Regions from separate parts of the Mixta mediterraneensis genome, predicted to be linked through region 1. Evidence: predicted binding sites of a transcription regulator. Region 1 holds the regulator's gene; the other holds the start of a gene.

Region 1 (6,175 bases):
ACATCAGATTATTGATAAAACGCGTATTTCGCGCTCACAAAGCAACCTCTGCGTAAGATAATTTTGTGTGATAAAATAACATTAATTGTCTAGCGGAGAGTTTTCATGTCGACGATGACGTCAGAGCAAATTATGTCCCAGGCAGAAATACTGTGCCTGCAACGCGGCGTGCGTTTAACTGCCCAGCGTGCGGAAGTGTTGCGTCTGATGGCTGAACAGCCAGGTTCAATTAGCGCCTATGATTTGCTTGATCAACTGCGCGTAAGCGAGCCACAAGCAAAGCCGCCAACCGTTTATCGCGCCTTAGATTTTTTGCTTGAACAAGGTTTTATCCATCGCGTTGAATCTAATAATAGCTATGTGATGTGCCATCATTTTGAAGCGCCGGCTCATACTTCAGTCATGTTGGTGTGTGAGCGTTGTGCAGTAGTGATTGAAAAACATGCGCAGGGTATAGAGACCATTATCGGGATACTGGCTAACGAAGCCCATTTTACGCTGCGTCATAGCGTTATTGAAGCACATGGGTTATGTGAAAATTGCGTTGAAGTTGAAGCCTGTACGCATCATGAAAGTTGTGAACATGATCATCAAGCCGACGTTAAAAAGCGAGGAAAAAAAGGATAAATGGCACATCCTTGTGCCTGTCCGGCATGAGCGTACCGGGGGTAGGAGCATCGTTATCAAACAGGTTTAATTACCAGCGATAGTCTTTATTGTGGCCTTCCCAGTCAGTCACTTCTTTTTCCGCCTCATCCTTAGCGTAGCCATAACGTTCCTGAATTTTTCCAACAAGCTGATCGCGTTTACCTTCGATAACCTGCATATCATCGTCTGTCAGCTTGCCCCATTTTTCTTTTACTTTCCCTTTGAACTGCTTCCAGTTACCACTCGTTTCGTCGTGATTCATTGCAGACCTCCAGTCATCCTTAGGTTTCATTATATATCGCGTATTGCGAGACAATCCCGATATAAAGCGCTGGTTAATTGCGCTGTTGAAAGATAATTATAGTAATAAACCGGAGACTTGCTGGAACAATACAGATTATTTTGTAACCTGGCTCAAATTTTTGATTGATAACGTCAGACAGAAAACCAGGTTTTGCGTTGCCAGTGACGACGCCAGATAAGCCATAACGTCAGGCCCCGTAAGGAGAGAAACACCATAACAGCCAGCCACAAAGCATGATTGCCTAACCAGGGTAAAGTGAACAACGTGACAAAGTACCCCAGCGCTGCAATAGTCATGCTATTGCGCATTTCGCGTCCACGCGTTGCGCCAATGTACATCCCATCCAGCAAATAACACCAAACACCAATAAGCGGCATGATAATTTGCCACACCAAATAGCGATCGGCCATCAGCCGGAGCGCATTGATAGAGGTCAGCAAAGAGACAATCTGTACGCCAAATACGGCATAAATCAGTGAAAAAATGATTGCGACCAGCAGCGCCTGACGACAGGCAGCATGCCAGACATGCATTAATTTACTGCCGTCTTTTGCGCCATGCGCTTCACCGGCAAATGCTTCTACAGCATAGGCAAAACCATCAAGCGCGTAAGCGGTGAAAGTAATAAACATCAGCAGTACGGCATTAACAGCCACCACGTCAGGCCCAATACGTGCGCCCAACATTGTCAGCGAAGCAAAACAGAGTTGCAGCATCAGCGAACGCAGCATAATGTCGCGATTAAGCCTTAACAGACGGCCCATATCGCCACGCCAGCTCTGCTTAATCAAAGCCATATCAATGCCGCGTAGCGCTAATACGCGCCATACCATCGCGATGCCTACCGCCAGCGTTACGTATTCCGCTAATGCGGTTGCTGTCGCTGCACCCGCTACTTCCCAATGCAACCCCAGCACCAGCCATAAATCGAGCAGAATATTAACCAGATTCCCTACCACCAGCAGGATCACCGGTGCCCGGGCATACTGGACGCCAAGCAGCCAGCCCAGGATGACCAGGTTTGCCAGCGTCGCGGGGGCGCTAAGCCAGCGAATGTGGATGAACAGCGTCGCCTGCTCCAGTACCTGCGGATTCCCCCCGATCAAACGCGTAGCGAGTTGGCTAACCGGATCGCGTAGAAAAATAAATATTACTCCGGCTAGCAGCGCCAACATTAACGGCTGCGTAAGCGCGCGCGCCAGCGCAGCTTTGTTATTTGCACCAAAAGCCTGCGCTGTTAAACCGGTGGTACTCATGCGTAAAAAAAGTAACAGCATAAACAGGAAGCTGGTGATCGTGGTGCCAACGGCTACGCCGCCGAGATAAATCGGACTATCAAGGTGACCAATAACAGCGGTATCGACCAGCCCAAGCAGTGGAACGGTGATATTAGAAAGGATCATGGGCAGCGCCAGCCGCCAAAGATTTTTATCGGTTGCAGTCAGAAAACGCATTCGCAGATCCGTGCTCAGAGCCGCTGCATCAACAGTTAAAACAGCAGCGGCGAAACGTGGGCAGACAGAATAGCATCAGGATCAACGAACGGAAGCGGCTAACGCAGGATTACAGCCACTCACCATTACGAACCACACCAACCGCTAAGCCTTCAATTGTCAGCGATTGAGCACGCGTATCGACTATAATTGGTTCGAATTCACTGTTTTCTGGCAGGAGATGCACAACAGAACCCTGTTTTTTCCAGCGTTTTACCGTGACTTCATCATCAATACGCGCGACAACCACCTGTCCATTACGCACGTCTTGCGTTTTGTGCACTGCCAGTAAATCCCCGTCTATGATGCCAATGTCTTTCATTGACATACCACTGACGCGCAGCAGGAAATCTGCTGCCGGTTTAAACAGATCAGGATCGACTTTGTAATGCGTTTCGATGTGCTCTTGTGCCAGCAAGGGTTCACCGGCGGCAACACGGCCAATTAACGGCAAACCTTCAGAGGCCTCTTCTTCCATTAACAGGCGGATCCCACGGGAAGCACCAGAGACAATCTCAATTACGCCCTTACGCGCTAATGCTTTGAGATGTTCTTCTGCCGCATTAGGTGAACGGAAGCCCAGTTGCGCGGCGATTTCTGCACGCGTTGGCGGCATGCCTGTTTGATTAATGTGATCGCGAATCAGGTCATAGACCTGCTGCTGCCTGCTGGTTAACGCTTTCATCCCGCCCCCTGGTTGTTTATACAGTCGCTGTGAGTATATACAGGTATTGGCGAAATGGAAACCGAAAGTGGGGGAATAATCAGCCGGTTGACAGCTTCTGGAAAGCCTATCGCAAATGCGACCAAAGCAAGGCGATCCAAACAAAAACGGCCAGTATGATGCTCAGCAATACAGCAGCTGAACCCATGTCTTTTGCTCGCCCCGCCAGTGGATGGTGTTCTGGTCCGATACGATCAACCACCGACTCAATGGCGCTATTCAGGATTTCAACAATGATGACGAATACCACGGCACCAATCATTAATACGCGGGTTATTGTGTCTATGTCCAGCCAGCAAGCCACGACGATCGCAATTAAAGCCGCAATCGCTTCCTGGCGGAAGGCCGCCTCGTGTCGCCATGCGGCGCGCAGTCCTTGCCACGAATAACCGGCAGCTTTCACTATTCTGATAAAACCGACGGCATTATTTGCCATGTGATGGGAACCCTTTCAATGAATTGACGTCAATGTCTGGGCTGCGTGCCGTTGGCACCACCACAGATCTTCGCTGCACTTTCTGGTATGCTTGCGGCGCTTTGCTAACAAGAGGCTTCATGTTGTCTATGTCAGGTTGGCGTAAACTTTATTATAAATTACTGAATTTACCACTCTCGTTTTTGGTAAAGAGTAAGGCCATTCCGGCCGATCCCGTTTCTGAACATGGGCTGGACCCTACCCGGCCCATTATGTATGTTCTGCCTTACGATTCGAAGGCCGACTTACTGACTTTACGCGCGCAGTGTATTAAACACGATCTCCCTGATCCCCTCTCTCCGCTGGAGATTGATGGAACACTGCTGCCACGCCACGTTTTTATTCACGACGGGCCGCGCGTATTTCCCTATTTCGTGCCGAGTGTTGAGTCGGTCAAGATCTTCCATGATTATCTCGATTTACACCGCAATAACCCCGATCTCGATATTCAAATGCTACCGGTGACGGTTATGTTTGGTCGTGCGCCTGGCCGCGAGGTTCAGGGTGAAGATACACCGCATTTGCGCGTATTGAATAGCGTGCAAAAATTCTTCGCGGTAGTCTGGCACGGGCGTGACAGTTTTGTGCGTTTCTCTCCTACCGTTTCGCTGCGCCGTATGGCGACCGAGCATGGCACCGATCAATCTATCGCTCAGAAGCTGGCACGCGTCGCGCGTATACACTTTGCTCGTCAGCGTCTGGCTGCAATTGGGCCGCGCTTGCCAGCCCGTCAGGATCTCTTCAGTCGCTTGTTGCAATCAAAAGCCATTGAGAAAGCGGTTGAAGATGAAGCACGCAGCAAAAAAATCTCTCATGAAAAAGCGCAGCAAAATGCGGTTGAGATGATGGAAGAAATTGCGGCCGACTTCTCCTATGAAGCGATTCGCGTTACCGATCGTGTCATGGGCTGGTTGTGGAGCCGCCTCTATCAAGGCATTAACGTGAACGGCGGCGAACGCGTTCGTCAGCTGGCGCAAGATGGCCACGAAATTGTTTATGTGCCCTGCCACCGCAGCCATATGGATTATCTGCTGCTGTCTTATGTGCTTTATCATCAAGGACTAGTGCCGCCACATATCGCGGCGGGCATTAATCTCAACTTCTGGCCTGCTGGCCCGATTTTTCGCCGACTCGGCGCCTTCTTTATTCGTCGAACCTTCAAAGGCAATAAACTCTATTCCACCGTATTCCGTGAATATCTGGGCGAGTTGTTTACCCGCGGTTATTCGGTTGAGTATTTTGTTGAAGGCGGGCGTTCGCGCACTGGACGCCTGCTGGACCCGAAAACCGGTACGCTGGCAATGACGCTTCAGGCGATGCTGCGTGGCGGTAATCGTCCGATCACGCTGGTGCCAATTTATATTGGCTATGAACACGTGATGGAAGTGGGCACTTACGCCAAAGAACTACGTGGCGCGGCCAAGGAAAAAGAAGGTTTTATGCAGATGGTGCGCAGCCTGCGTAAGTTGCGCAATCTGGGTCAGGGTTACGTTAATTTTGGCGAACCCCTGCCGCTGGTTAACTATCTTAACAAGCGTGTACCCGAGTGGCGTGATGCTATCGATCCGATAGAGCCTCAGCGTCCCAGCTGGTTAACACCGACGGTAAACGATATTGCTGCGCGTTTGATGGTACGTATTAATGAAGCGGGCGCGGCTAATGCAATGAACTTGTGCGTTACGGCACTGCTTGCTTCACGCCAGCGCTCCTTAACGCGTGAGCAGTTAATCGAACAGCTTGAATGTTATACCCAACTGCTGCGCAACGTCCCTTACTCGCCACATTCCACCCTGCCGGATCTTTCGGCCGAAGCGCTGCTTGACCATGCGCTGGGAATGAATAAGTTTGAAAGCGAAAAGGACAATATCGGCGACATCATTATCCTGCCGCGTGAGCAGGCGGTGTTGATGACCTATTACCGTAACAATATTCATCACATGCTGGTCGTGCCATCGCTGATTGCTGCAATCATCCAGCAGCATCCTGGTTTGAGCGAAGCCGGGCTGCTGCGCCAGGTTAGCCTGATTTATCCGATGCTGAAGAGCGAGTTGTTCCTGCGCTGGCAAACAGATGAATTACCGCAGCTCCTGTCTGACTTCTGTCAGGAGCTGGCGCGTCAGGGGTTGATTACCACCGAAAACGGTCAGCTGCGCTTTACCGCTGCGCGGTATCGTACCCTGCAACTACTGGCTGCCGGTATACGAGAAACACTGCAACGTTACGCCATTACTTTCTCGATTCTAAGCGCCAGGCCCGCAATTAACCGTGGCACGCTGGAAAAAGAGAGCCGCACGCTGGCTCAACGCCTTTCCGTTTTGCATGGCATCAATGCGCCGGAATTCTTTGACAAAGCGGTCTTTACTTCATTAGTGTTGACGTTACGCGATGAAGGATATATCAGTGACAGCGGTGATGCTGACGTGACGCAAACGCGGGCGACCTGGCTCATACTGGCTGATTTAGTCACCAGCGATGTGCGCCTGACGATTGAAAGCGCGGTCGCACACGACTAAACGCTTTGGCATATTTAG
Region 2 (6,175 bases), on a different contig from region 1:
CAGCTGGTGATCGAGGCGATCAGACGGGGCAGGGCAATGTTTGCCGCCCGCAAAAATAACCACACGCAGTACGCCTGCAACAAAGCGATTCGGGAAGTTACGCAGTAGCTCATCCATTGCGTTTTCTGCCTGATGCAAGGCGTCCTGCACGCCCCAGTGAACCAGTGGCAGATCGGCTTCATTACGGCCTTCATCGTCATAGCGTTTCAGCGTGGCAGAAGCGAGATAAAGCTGACTCAGCACATCACCCAAACGCGCCGAGACACGTTCGCGGCGTTTCAGGCTACCGCCCAACACTGCCATTGAAACATCAGACAGCAAAGCCAGATTAGCGCTGATCCGGTTCAGGTGCTGATAATAGCGGCGGGTAGCATCGCGCGTCGGCGTAGCGCTGGTGCGCCCGCTGGTTAGACCCAGCCACAGGCTGCGTACTTTATTACTGCCGACATGACCCATGTGACTGAACAGAGCCTCATCAAAGGCGCTTATATTATTGCTGGCGGCTGCGGCCATCTCTTGCAGTATGTAAGGATGGCAGCGAATCGCGCCCTGACCAAAGATGATCATGCTGCGGGTCAGAATATTGGCACCTTCTACCGTAATGGCGATAGGAGCCCCCTGATATGCGCGCGCAAGGAAGTTATTGTTACCCAACATGATGCCTTTACCGCCCGCAATATCCATCGCATCGATGATGGCGCGCTGACCACGATGAGTGCAATGGTATTTGACGATAGCCGACAGTACAGCCGGTTTTTCACCCTGCATAATGCCTGCGGTAATCAGCGTGGCTGCTGCATCCATCACGTAGGTATTACCGGCGATACGTGCCAGCGGCTCCTCAATCCCTTCCATTTTACCAATCGGCAGTTTGAACTGGCGGCGGATGTGCGCATAGGCGCCGGTTGCCAGCGCCACGCTTTTCAGGCTGCCGGTAGAATTTGATGGCAAGGTAATGCCGCGCCCAACCGACAAACATTCAACCAGCATACGCCAGCCCTGACCGGCCATTTCCGGGCCGCCGATAATAAAATCGATGGGGACAAAAATATCTTTGCCGCGCGTTGGCCCATTTTGGAAGGGAACGTTAAGTGGGAAGTGGCGATTGCCGATTTCAACCCCCGGCGTGCTGGTGGGGATCAACGCGCAGGTGATGCCGGGCGCTTCATTGTCGCTGAGTAAATGTTCGGGATCGGACAGTTTAAAGGCCAGCCCCAGCACGGTAGCAATCGGGGCGAGGGTGATGTAGCGCTTGTTCCAGCTTAAACGCATGCCGAGAACCTGCTGACCTTGCCAGTCGCCCATGCATACCACGCCCGTATCGGGGATGGCGCCCGCGTCAGAACCGGCTTCGGGGCTGGTTAAGGCAAAGCAGGGGATCTCTTCACCACGCGCCAGACGAGGCAAATAGTGATTTTTCTGCGCTTCGGTGCCGTAATGTTGCAGTAGTTCGCCTGGTCCAAGCGAGTTCGGCACGCCAACGGTGATCGCCAGAATGCCTGACACTCCCGCCAGTTTTTGCAGCACGCGGGCTTGCGCATAGGCTGAAAACGCCAGGCCGCCGTACTCTTTTTTGATGATCATGGCAAAAAAGCGCTGCTCTTTCAGGTATGCCCACAGCTCAGGTGGCAGGTCGGCCATTTCATGCGTGATCTGGAAATCATTCGCCATGCGGCAGGCTTCTTCAACCGGTCCGTCCAGAAAGGCTTGCTCTTCGGCGGTCAGTCGCGGCTGCGGATAATTGTGTAGCTTCTGCCAGTCAGGTTTACCCTGAAACAGATCGCCTTCCCACCAGGTCGTACCCGCATCAATGGCTTCCTTCTCCGTGCGCGACATAGGCGGCATTACCTGTTGAAAACGCTGAAGCATCGGTTTAGAGAACATATTGCGACGCATATTTTGCAGGTTGAAGGGCAGCAGAATAATGGCTAATGGCAGCAGCAGCCACGGCGTCCAGAGTTGCGCCGTGGCCAGTGCACCGGTCCACAGCAGCAAAATAATACTGCTTAGCCGTAGCGAAACGCGGTGATAAAACAAGGCGCTAATCAGCACTACTGTTGCCAGTATCGAAACAACCATCATAATGAGTGACTCCGTAAGTCGTAAGAGGTCTGACCTGTTATGGGTAGAGGTTTAGAGCAGATCGTTTGATTTATCAATTTTTTTACATCGCAATTACAACCTTGCTCACAAAATCATGACCGGGAAAGGGTGGGTAAAATCATTGGCTAAATATTAGGGCGTCCAGTACGCTGGATCGGGCGCGATGCTTTGCGCGAGCCGGCCATTCCGTTAAACTTGCTGCGATAAATCTCCTCTTTAAAGGACATCCCTATGTACCAGGACATGATTCGTTCAGAGCTTAACGAAGCAGCGGATACGCTAAATAAATTTCTGAGTGACGAAGCCAATATCCATGCGATTCAACGCGCAGCGGTAATGTTGGCAGATAGCTTTAAAGCGGGCGGCAAAGTGCTGTCGTGTGGAAATGGGGGGTCACATTGCGATGCGATGCATTTTGCCGAAGAGTTGACCGGGCGCTATCGCGAAAACCGTCCTGGCTACCCGGCGATTGCCATTTCTGACGTCAGTCACCTGTCTTGTGTCAGCAATGATTTTGGCTACGACTATGTATTTTCACGCTACATCGAAGCGGTAGGCCGTTCAGGCGACGTGCTGCTGGCGCTTTCCACCTCCGGCAACTCCGCCAACATCATCAAAGCGATTGATGCTGCGCGTGCGCAGGGAATGAAAGTGATTACCCTGACCGGCAAAGATGGCGGCAAAATGGCGGGAACGGCAGACATTGAAATCCGCGTACCGCATTTTGGTTACGCCGATCGTATTCAGGAGATCCATATCAAAGTGATCCATATCCTGATGTTGTTGATCGAAAAAGAGATGGTGAAGTAACAGCATTAGCCTCCTGCCAGGCGGGAGGCATCTTAACTAAGGCGGCGGCTATGTGCGAATTGCTCGGGATGAGCGCAAATGTTCCAACAGACATCTGTTTTAGCTTCACCGGCCTGGTGCAGCGTGGCGGCGGAACCGGGCCACATAAAGATGGCTGGGGCATTACGTTTTATGAAGATAAAGGCTGTCGCACGTTTAAGGATCCCTTGCCAGGCTATAATTCGCCCATTGCTCGTCTAGCGCAGGAATATCCGATTAAATCCCATTCGGTGGTGGCGCATATCCGCCAGGCTAATCGGGGTCAGGTTTCGCTGGAAAATACCCATCCGTTTACCCGTGAATTATGGGGACGCAACTGGACCTACGCCCATAATGGTCAGCTCAAAGGCTATCGCCAACTGGAAACCGGTCACTTCCGCCCGGTGGGTGAAACGGACAGCGAGAAGGCATTTTGCTGGATTCTGCACAAGCTGGCGACACGCTATCCGCGCACGCCAGGCAACTGGCCTGCGGTGTTTCGCTATATTGGCGAGTTGGCGAGTGAACTGCGACTGAAGGGCGTGTTTAATATGCTGCTGTCAGACGGGCGCTATTTAATGGCGTTTTGCTCGACCAATTTATTTTGGATTACGCGGCGTGCCCCGTTTGGTCGTGCGCAGCTGCTCGATCAGGATATGGAAGTTGATTTTCAGGAACATACCACCGCCAACGACATTGTGACGGTGATTGCGACGCAGCCGCTGACAGGTAATGAGACCTGGCACCGCATCGTGCCAGGCGAGTGGGCATTATTCTGCCTTGGAGAGCGCGAGGAATGATTTGGAGGCAGCTTCGGGTTGCGTTAATACCGGGCTGCTGTTCATCACGTATTGACCGCTGCTTACGTTAACCGTAGGGGGTTGATGGTATTTGGCGAAATACGCATAGCCCGGCTGCAGCTCACGCCAGAAACTGGCGTAAGTGGAATAGCGATGACGCTGCATATTGCTGTCCGTCATACGGAACGGATAGATACTAATGCTTACTTGTTGCTGACCATTACGCAACGCCGCATTCACATAATTGAAAATCTCGTCCATATAAGCGTTGGTCATGGCGTAGCAGCCAATTGACTTGCAATCGCCATGGATCATCAAAAAGTTGCCGTTATAGCCCTGCTCGCGATCGTATTGATTTGGAAAACCGATATTGATTGCACGATAGAAGCGGCTATCCGGCTTCAGCTGATTCAGCCTGACGTGATAAAACCCTTCCGGACTTTTAAAATCGCCCTGACGGCGTTTCGGGCCGAGGCCACCCGAAAAGTTGCAGATGCGGTAAGTATCCAGTAGCCGATATTCGTTACCGATTTTACCGTACAGCTCAAGTGTGCGTTCTTCCTTGAAGATCTGGATATAAACCGGCGTGCCGAGTAACTGTTTCTTTAATTCTTTATTCACCGGCGCCAGTTGCTGAACTGGCTCCGGCGTCATTGCCATGCTGAGGGCTGGCATCAAAATCATCGCAAACAGAAGTGCGATTTTGCCCATGCTGTGTGTACCTTGACGTGAAGAAGAACAATGACGACCCAAAGGCGTCTCTGCTTGCATTATCGGATAACTCCGCTACCGCTGCGCAACATTAACATTGTCTGTTTTTTTAGCAAGTCAATGCCCCGGAAAATCACGCTTTCCTGAAGGGAATAGCGGCAGAAATTTGTAAACTTTACTGCGCTTCGCAACAAATATTGCGGTTGCTTTTTTTGACTGTATACTTATCCAGTGCTGGAGGCGGGTATGCGTAAAATCATTCATGTTGATATGGACTGCTTTTTTGCCGCAGTTGAGATGCGGGATGATCCAACGTTACGCGATATTCCCGTCGCTATCGGTGGCAGTCGTGAACGTCGTGGCGTAATTAGTACCGCCAACTATCCGGCGCGTAAATATGGCGTGCGCAGTGCAATGCCGACCGGTATGGCCCTGAAACTATGCCCACATTTACGTCTGCTGCCGGGGCGCTTTGCTGCTTACAAAGAAGCATCAGCGCAAATCCGCGCCATCTTCTCGCGTTATACCGCATTAATTGAACCGCTTTCCCTTGATGAGGCCTATCTGGACGTCACCGACAGCCAGCATTGTCACGGCTCCGCTACGCTGATCGCTCAGGAGATCCGTGCGACGATTTATCGGGAAACCCAACTTACCGCGTCGGCAGGCATTGCGCCGATTAAATTTCTCGCCAAAATTGCCTCCGATTTAAATAAACCGGACGGGCAATATGTGATCACGCCGTCACAGATGCCGGACTTTTTACTGACTTTACCCCTGGCGAAAATTCCAGGCGTGGGGAAAGTCTCCGCAAAGAAGCTGGAAGAGATGGGCCTGCATACCTGCGGCGACATACAAAAAGCGGATTTGGCGCTGCTGCTAAAACGCTTTGGTAAATTTGGCCGGGTATTATGGGAACGCAGTCACGGCATTGATGCGCGCGGCGTGGTGGTCGAACGCGAGCGTAAGTCGCTGGGGGTAGAAAGAACCCTGGCGGAGGACATCAATCGCTGGGAAGCCTGTTTAGCGATTATTGATTATCTCTACGATGAGTTAGATCGCCGCCTGACGCAGATTCGCCCGGATAAACTGATTGCCCGTCAGGGCGTAAAATTAAAGTTTGATGATTTCCAGCAGACCACTCAAGAGCACATTTGGCCGGTGCTGAATAAGGACGACATGATTGCGGTGGCGCGTAAAACCTGGGACGAACGCCGCGCAGGAAGAGGCGTTCGGCTGGTGGGGTTACACGTTACGCTGGTTGATCCGCAGCTTGAAAGGCAGCTATTGCTCGGCTTATAAACAAGGCGGGCCTTGCCCGCCTGCCATCACTTCTTATATTTCGCTTCCAGCGTGGCAAACCACGGCGCGACAAAGTCTTCATTGCTGCCCCAGCCGGGAACGATCTTGTTCAGCGAAGCGACATTGACCGCACCTTGCTGTCCTGTGAGGAACCAATATAAGCCAGCACCCAATAGTGGGTTTACGGTGAGCACTGATAAGCGCCAGATCATGCACTCTGAAATAGGCCATTCGGGTCAACGTCAGCCCATCATCCGTTAATGCCAGTAATAATTCTCTTTCCGACAGAGAAATAATCTGCCATCTTGCCATATAGTTTCCCCTCGTAAATTGTTTAGCAGGATATGTTTTAATAAAATGCTTATCGCATAAGGGGATACCCTGCCGCCATAACCAAAACGTGACGGCATCCAATAAATGAAATAATTTAA

The links. Region 1 encodes LexA, which represses DNA repair genes until DNA is damaged. Its sites were predicted from a motif close to TNCTGTATGTACATACAGNA; they were not measured.
Region 2: the regulator LexA is predicted to act here: its motif matches at 4,657-4,676, upstream of dinB (DNA polymerase IV).

Annotation. Positions count from the first base shown of each region.
Region 1 covers NZ_JASUAZ010000040.1:8,889-15,063, forward strand. The annotation lists gene zur (zinc uptake transcriptional repressor Zur) at 106-627, shown strand; gene QRY16_RS17500 (CsbD family protein) at 698-910, opposite strand; gene dinF (MATE family efflux transporter DinF) at 1,084-2,406, opposite strand; gene lexA (transcriptional repressor LexA) at 2,516-3,130, opposite strand; gene QRY16_RS17515 (diacylglycerol kinase) at 3,237-3,605, opposite strand; gene plsB (glycerol-3-phosphate 1-O-acyltransferase PlsB) at 3,734-6,157, shown strand.
Region 2 covers NZ_JASUAZ010000023.1:26,364-32,538, forward strand. The annotation lists gene fadE (acyl-CoA dehydrogenase FadE) at 1-2,082, opposite strand, end outside; gene lpcA (D-sedoheptulose 7-phosphate isomerase) at 2,335-2,913, shown strand; gene QRY16_RS14000 (class II glutamine amidotransferase) at 2,964-3,731, shown strand; gene dpaA (peptidoglycan meso-diaminopimelic acid protein amidase) at 3,702-4,442, opposite strand; gene dinB (DNA polymerase IV) at 4,689-5,744, shown strand; partial or broken gene QRY16_RS14015 (sugar ABC transporter substrate-binding protein) at 5,771-5,893, opposite strand.